2 regions of the Agromyces arachidis genome follow, and region 2 is predicted to be linked to the other one. Evidence: predicted binding sites of a transcription regulator. Region 2 holds the regulator's gene; the other holds the start of a gene.
What was found. The regulator LexA, encoded in region 2, represses DNA repair genes until DNA is damaged. The targets are predictions, from matches to a motif close to TCGAACANNTGTTCGA.
Positions count from the first base shown of each region.

Region 1 (3,406 bases), on a different contig from region 2:
GCACCGTCAGGATCTCGATGTCGGGGCCGACGAGCTCCCGGATCTCGGCGAGGACCGCGTCCTCCTCCCCCGGCAGCGTGCGGATGTCGACGAGCGCCTCCGCCCGGTCGGGGATGACGTTGTGCTTGTAGCCGCCGTCGAGGAGGGTCGGGTTCGACGTGGTGCGCAGGGTCGCCGTGATGAAGCCGGAGGCGGATCCGGTCGCGAGCGCGAGCTCGTCCGGCGCGACCTGCTCCGGGTCGACGCCGAGCGCCCCGGCGATCGCGGCGAGCAGCTCCCGGGTGGTGTCGGTGAGGCGCACCGGCCATTCGCGCCGCCCGATGCGCGCGACCGCCTCGGCGAGCTTCGTGATCGCGTTGTCGCCGACCAGGCGCGAGCCGTGCGCCGCGGTGCCGTGCGCGACCAGCCGCACCCACACGAGCGACTTCTCGCCCGTCTGGAGCAGGTACGCCCGCTCGCCGCCGACGGTGATCGAGTAGCCGCCGACCTCGCTGATGGCCTCCGTGGCCCCGGCGAACAGCTCGGGGTGCTCGTCGACGAGCCACCCTGCGCCGTAGAGGCCGCCGGCCTCCTCGTCGGCGAAGAACCCGAGGACCAGTTCGCGTTCGGGCAGGCGCCCGTCTGCGAGGATGTCGCCCACGGCGGTGAGGATCATGGCGTCCATGTCCTTCATGTCGACGGCGCCGCGCCCCCAGAGCATGCCGTCGCGGACCTCGCCGGCGAACGGGTCGACGCTCCAGTTCCGCGGATCGGCCGGGACCACGTCGAGGTGTCCGTGGAGGACGAGGGCGGGCTTGTCCGGGTTCGCGCCCGGGACCCGCGCGACGACGCTCGTGCGGCGGGGCGCCGACTCGAACACCGCGGGCTCCAGGCCCATCGCGCGCAGCCGGGCCTCGACGTACTCGGCGGCCTCGCGCTCGCCGTTCGAACGGCCCTCGCCGTGGTTCGTGGTGTCGAATCGGATGAGGTCGCGTGCGATGGCCGCGGTCTCGTCGAGGCCGTCCGGCGGGCTCGCACCGGCGACCGCGGCGGGTGGTCGGGCGTCGGTCGGGGTCGTCTCGGACATGCGTTCCACGCTAGCGCCGGGGTGCCTCCGGCGGTGGTCAACGGGTCCGGAAAAGCGTGCTAATGTCTTCTACGGCCGCTGAGCGATCAGCGGTTCGAGACAACGCGCGGGTGGCGGAATTGGCAGACGCGCTAGCTTGAGGTGCTAGTGCCCTAACGGGCGTGGGGGTTCAAGTCCCCCCTCGCGCACGCGTTGTCGAGAAGGCCGGATCTTCGGATCCGGCCTTCTCGCGTTTCCGGGGTGATCCCCCCTCCGACTCCCCCCTCCCCCTCCCGGAGGTGCTCTTCTCAGGAGCCCGCGCCGCGTGTCGCCGCGATCGTCGGCGTGTCCTCCTGAGAAATGCGTCGATTCGGCCGCGCGGTCCTGAGAAACGGTTGGTGGGGCGACGGTACGGCGGTGCGGGCGGGCGGCATCCGCTCGAGAGCCGAGAGCGCCGGTGCCGACCCCCGCTCGGGGGCGTGGACGCGTGGCATCCGCGACTTGCCGTATTCGAACATGTGTTCGAATATTGAGTGGTGACCATGACCGCTCCCCGATCCGCGCCGACCGCTTCCGCGGCGGCCGCGGGCCGGGTCGAGCGCGTCGAGGAACTGCAGGCGCGCATCCGCGGCATGCAGGCCACGCGGCTCGACTCGCGGGCGGTGCCGACGCATCCGGCGCTCGCCGCGGTCCTGCCGGGCGGGGCGCTGCGCGAGGGTGCGGTCGTGCAGGTCGAAGGGTCGATCACGCTCCTCATGGCTGCGCTGGCGGGGCCGTCTCGGAGCGGGCGCTGGGTCGCCGTCGCCGGCATCCCCGAATTCGGCGTCGAGGCGGCCGTGCGGTTCGGGATCGACCTCGAACGGCTCGTGCTGGTGCCCGACCCGGGTCGGCAGTGGCTCGCGGTCGCCGCGGCGCTCGCCGACGTCATCCCGGTGGTGGCCGTGCGTCCGCCGGGCCGGCCCGCGCCCGCCGAGGCATCGCGGTTCGCGGCCCGGCTGCGGCAGCGCGGAGCACTGCTGCTCGTCGACGGCGACTGGCCGGGCAGCGATGCGCGCCTCGAGCTCGAGCAGAGCGAGTGGGTCGGGCTCGACCACGGGCACGGTCACCTCGCGGAGCGGGAGGCCGTCGTCAGGGTGACGGGGCGCGGCGAGGTCGGCCGTGGCAGCCGACGGCGGTTGCGGCTCCCGGCGGGCGATCTCGGGTTCGCGGCGGTCGACGAGCAGAGCGCGTCACCCGCCTCCCCGGCCTCGTCCGCGCACGCCGCCGTCGACGATGCCGTCGTGCACCGGCCCGACTTCGCGGCGAGGGCGTCGTGAGCGCAGCGGTGCGCACGATCGTGCTGTGGTGCCCCGACTGGCCCGTGCTCGCGGCGTGCCGTGAGCACGGCATCGATCCCGCCCGGCCCGTGGCCCTCACCGAGAAGGGGCTCGTGCACTCGTGCTCGGCCGCGGCCCGCCGCGACGGCGTGGCGCGCGGCCTGCGGCTCCGCGAGGCCCAGTACCGGTCGACCGCGCTCACGGTGCTCGAGTACGACGCGGCGCTCGACCACCGGGCGTTCGAGCCGGTCGTGCGCGGCATCGAGGCGATCGTGCCCGGCGTGCAGGTGCTGCGGCCGGGCGCGCTCGCGATGCGGTCCCGGGGTCCGGCCAGGTACTACGGCGGCGAGGAGGCCGCGGCGCGGGCGCTCCTGGATGCGGCATCCGGGCTCGGGGTCGCCGGTGCGCGCGTCGGGGTCGCCGACGGGCCGTTCGCGGCGGAACAGGCGGCGCGCGCCGCCTCGGGTGCGGGAGGCGCCGCCCCCGTGCACGTGGTGCCCTCCGGCGGGTCGGCCGCGTTCCTCGCCGAGCTGCCGGTCTCCCTCGTGGTCGACGCGCGCACGACGACGCTGCTGCACCGGCTCGGGGTGCGCACGCTCGGCGGGTTCGCGGCGCTGCCCGACGACGACGTGCGGCGGCGGTTCGGCGCGGCGGGCGCGTTCGCGCACGACCGGGCGGCCGGCCGCGAGCAGTCGCGGGTGGCTCCGCGCACTCCCCCGCCCGACTTCGAGGTGGAGCAGCACTTCGAACCGCCGTTGGAGCGCATCGACCAGCTGGCGTTCGCGTTCCGCGTGCGGGCCGAGGAGTTCATCGCGCGGATGCGGGCCGTGCGGCTCGTGTGCACCGGCATCCGCGTCGAGCTCGACGACGAGCGCGGCGGACACGCGAGCCGGAGCTGGCTGCACCCTCACTGGTTCACCCCCGCCGACGTGGTCGACCGGGTGCGCTGGCAGTTGCAGGGCGCGGGCACGGCCGACGCCGGCCTCGACTCCCCCATCGTCCGGCTGCGGGTCGTGCCCGAGCGCGTCGACTCGACCGGCAACCA
Region 1 is NZ_JBRBDK010000001.1:562,349-565,754, reverse strand. Features, by position in the region: gene ACUY4T_RS02705 (M20/M25/M40 family metallo-hydrolase) at 1-1,066, opposite strand, end outside; tRNA gene ACUY4T_RS02700 (tRNA-Leu) at 1,171-1,254, shown strand; gene imuA' (DnaE2-dependent mutagenesis accessory factor ImuA') at 1,588-2,361, shown strand; gene ACUY4T_RS02690 (DNA polymerase Y family protein) at 2,358-3,406, shown strand, end outside.
Region 1: the regulator LexA is predicted to act here: its motif matches at 1,556-1,571, upstream of imuA' (DnaE2-dependent mutagenesis accessory factor ImuA').

Region 2 (3,406 bases):
CGGGGAGCCCGAGCGCAACGACATGGTGCAGTACTTCGCCGAGCTGCTCGACGGCTTCGCGGTCACGCAGCACGGCTGGGTGCAGTCGTACGGCTCGCGGTGCACGCGCCCGTCGATCCTGTGGGGCGACGTGTCGCGGCCCGCTCCGATGACCGTGGAGTGGTCGGCGCACGCCCAGTCGCTCACGGCCAAGCCGGTGAAGGGCATGCTCACGGGGCCGGTCACGATCCTCGCGTGGTCGTTCGTGCGCGACGACCAGCCGCTCGGCGACACCGCCCGGCAGGTCGCGCTCGCGCTGCGCGACGAGATCGGCGACCTCGAGGAGGCCGGCATCCGCGTCATCCAGGTCGACGAGCCCGCGCTGCGCGAACTGCTGCCGCTGAAGCGCGCCGACCAGCCGGCGTACCTCGACTGGTCGGTCGGCGCGTTCCGCCTCGCCACGGGAGGTGCCGCGCCCGCGACGCAGGTGCACACGCACCTCTGCTACTCGGAGTTCGGCGTCGTCATCGACGCGATCCGCGAGCTCGACGCCGACGTGACCTCGATCGAGGCGGCGCGCAGCCGCATGGAGGTCGTCGGCGACCTCGCGGCGAGCGGCTTCGACCACGGCGTGGGCCCGGGTGTCTACGACATCCACTCGCCGCGCGTGCCGAGCGTCGAGGAGGTGCGCTCGCTCCTCGAGCGCGCGGTCGACGGCGTGCCGGCCGGTCGCCTCTGGGTGAACCCCGACTGCGGACTGAAGACGCGAGGCTACGACGAGACGGTCGCGTCGCTCGCGAACATCGTCGAGGCGGCGCGCTCGGTGCGCGCAGGGATCGCGGTGGCGTCCGCGTGAGGTGCGCGAGGGCGGATGACGCGCTCGACTCCGCGACATCCGCCCTGATCGTCGTCCCGGCGATGGCCGGGCACGGCGCCCGCTAGACGGTGCGGAGCACCGCGACGACCTTGCCGAGCACCTCGGACTCGTCGCCGAGGATCGGCTCGAACGCCGAGTTGCGGGGGAGCAGCCAGGTGTGGCCGTCGCGTTGGCGGAACACCTTGACGGTGGCCTCGCCGTCGAGCATCGCGGCGACGATCTCGCCGTTCTCGGCCGTCTTCTGCGATCGCACGACCACCCAGTCGCCGTCGCAGATCGCGGCGTCGATCATGGAGTCGCCGACGACCTTCAGGATGAACAGCTCGCCCTTGCCGACGAGCTGGCGGGGGAGCGGGAAGACCTCTTCGACCTGCTGCTCGGCGGTGATCGGCACGCCCGCGGCGATGCGGCCGACGAGCGGGACCATCATGGCGTCGCCGATGGACACGGACTCGACCACCGACGGCTTGGGCTCGGAGCTGGGCGCGTCGACCAGGACCTCGAGGGCGCGGGGGCGGTTCGGGTCGCGCCGCAGGTACCCGGCCAGCTCGAGCTGGTTCAGCTGGTGCGTCACGCTCGAGAGCGAGGACAGCCCGACGGCGTCGCCGATCTCGCGCATGCTGGGCGGGTAGCCGCGATCGGCGACCGAGGCGCGGATGACATCGAGGATCGCGAGCTGCTTCGCGCTCGGGGTCGTGCGCCGACGCGACCGGCCGCTCGTGCCGCTCGCCCGGTCGGTCTCGATGCTCACGTGCTGCCCTCTCGTCGGGGCCGCCATGGCCCGGATGTCGGTGGTCGGTGTTCGACTGTGGTCGGACATTCGAAACTGTATCCGCCTCGCGTGCACGCGACAAACATCCGTTCGAGTGTGTCGCGGAATTCGGGCCGGAATCTCCCACCTCCGGTCCTTGCAGGTTCGATTGTTCGAAGATATATTCGGAACACAGCTTCGCATCCGGCCCTCCCGGCCGAGGGTCGGATGCGTGGCTGGAACCCAGGGAGGTGCGGAATGAGTGCAGTGGTGATCGGATCAGTCGGCGCGGCGCCGGCCATGCCCGGCTTCGCGGGGCCCTCGGCGCGCACCCGACTCCGATTGACGCCCCGTGGCCGCGTCGTGCTGACGATCCTCGCCGCCATGCCGATCGTCGCGGGCGTGCTCGTCGGAACGCTCTCCTCGGGCGGAGCCGTCGCCGGCATCGACGACGGGCGCGCCACCACCACGTTCGAGACCGTGGTCGTCGGCGCCGGTGACTCGCTGTGGGGCATCGCCGAGTCGATCGCACCGACCGCCGACCCTCGCGACGTCATCCACGAGATCATGCAGCTCAACGGCCTGCGCGACGCCGTGGTGCAGCCGGGCCAAGAGCTCGTGCTCCCCGCGGTCGACTGAGACCGCCCCCTGAGTGAGAATCTCTGCGGGCGAGGTTACGGCGACGACGGCGGCCTTCTCCGAAGCGCCCGCCGCCTGATCTGGGCGCGCCATGCCGAACGGTCCGGTGGTCGACCCGGGGATGGTGCGCGGATGAACGTGCGCGTACGCTCGGGGCCGTGATCATCGCGATCTTTCGTCGCCGCCTGCGCGACGGCGCGACCTTCGACGACTTCATCAGCGCGTGGGAGGCCGACCGGGGCTTCGGCGTCCCGGCTCGGGTGTTCAACGCCGTCTCCGTCGAGGACTCACGCGAGATCCTCTCGGTCGGTTTCGTCGACATCGCCGCCGACGACCTCGAGGCGGACGTCGCGCAGGTCAGCCTCCAGGAGGCGGTGCGGCATTCTCGGATCGACGAGGTGATCGAGAGCACATTGCTGCACGCCTACTACGACCTCCGCACCGAACACGACTTCACTGCGGATCCGCGTACCGTCGAGATCGGTTCGCCCACGAGCATGCTGTCCGCGCTCGCGCCGAAATCATCGGCCAGCGACTGATCACGGTCCCACTCCGCGGGAACCGACAACGCTTTCAGTGGCACCCGGATGCATCGCTGGAGCGACCGGCAGCGAGGCGGCATCCCCATGCTCGGTCGAGGAGGAAAGGTATCCCGCGGATACCTTTCCCCCTCGCCCGGAGGCGCGGCATGCATAGCCGATCGTCCGTGCGTCGCGGGCGGACCGGCTAACGGGCGCTCGCAGACCGTCACAGACGGAGAACTGCGTGAATATCGTTGGAGGCAATGTGATCCGATGGCAGAAGACGCAGGCGACGGCGCCACTCGTCCGGGTTGGAAGATAGAGCTGGGTCAGCCGCCAAAGGAGACGCGAACGGATCCGCGATTGGACGTCGTCAAGCTCGCTGTGCGAGGGGCGCAAGAGCAGCTCCACGCAACAATGACCATGCTCTCGTCGATGGAGGAAGTCATCCGCGACTGCGCCGCTCACGGTATGACTCGAGACGAGATCGCTGGCCAAGCTGCTCTGACTGCGTCCGCCGTCGATCGTGTGCTTTCGGGCGGCGGACTAGTCAATTGGCCCGTCGACTAACCCGCCCGCTCGCATAACTCATCAGTGCGAAGGCTCCGTCACGTTCGGTCCGCTCGCGGGCGTCCGCTG
Region 2 is NZ_JBRBDK010000011.1:21,702-25,107, forward strand. Features, by position in the region: gene metE (5-methyltetrahydropteroyltriglutamate--homocysteine S-methyltransferase) at 1-835, shown strand, start outside; gene lexA (transcriptional repressor LexA) at 918-1,634, opposite strand; gene ACUY4T_RS13270 (LysM peptidoglycan-binding domain-containing protein) at 1,878-2,246, shown strand; gene ACUY4T_RS13275 (hypothetical protein) at 2,405-2,785, shown strand.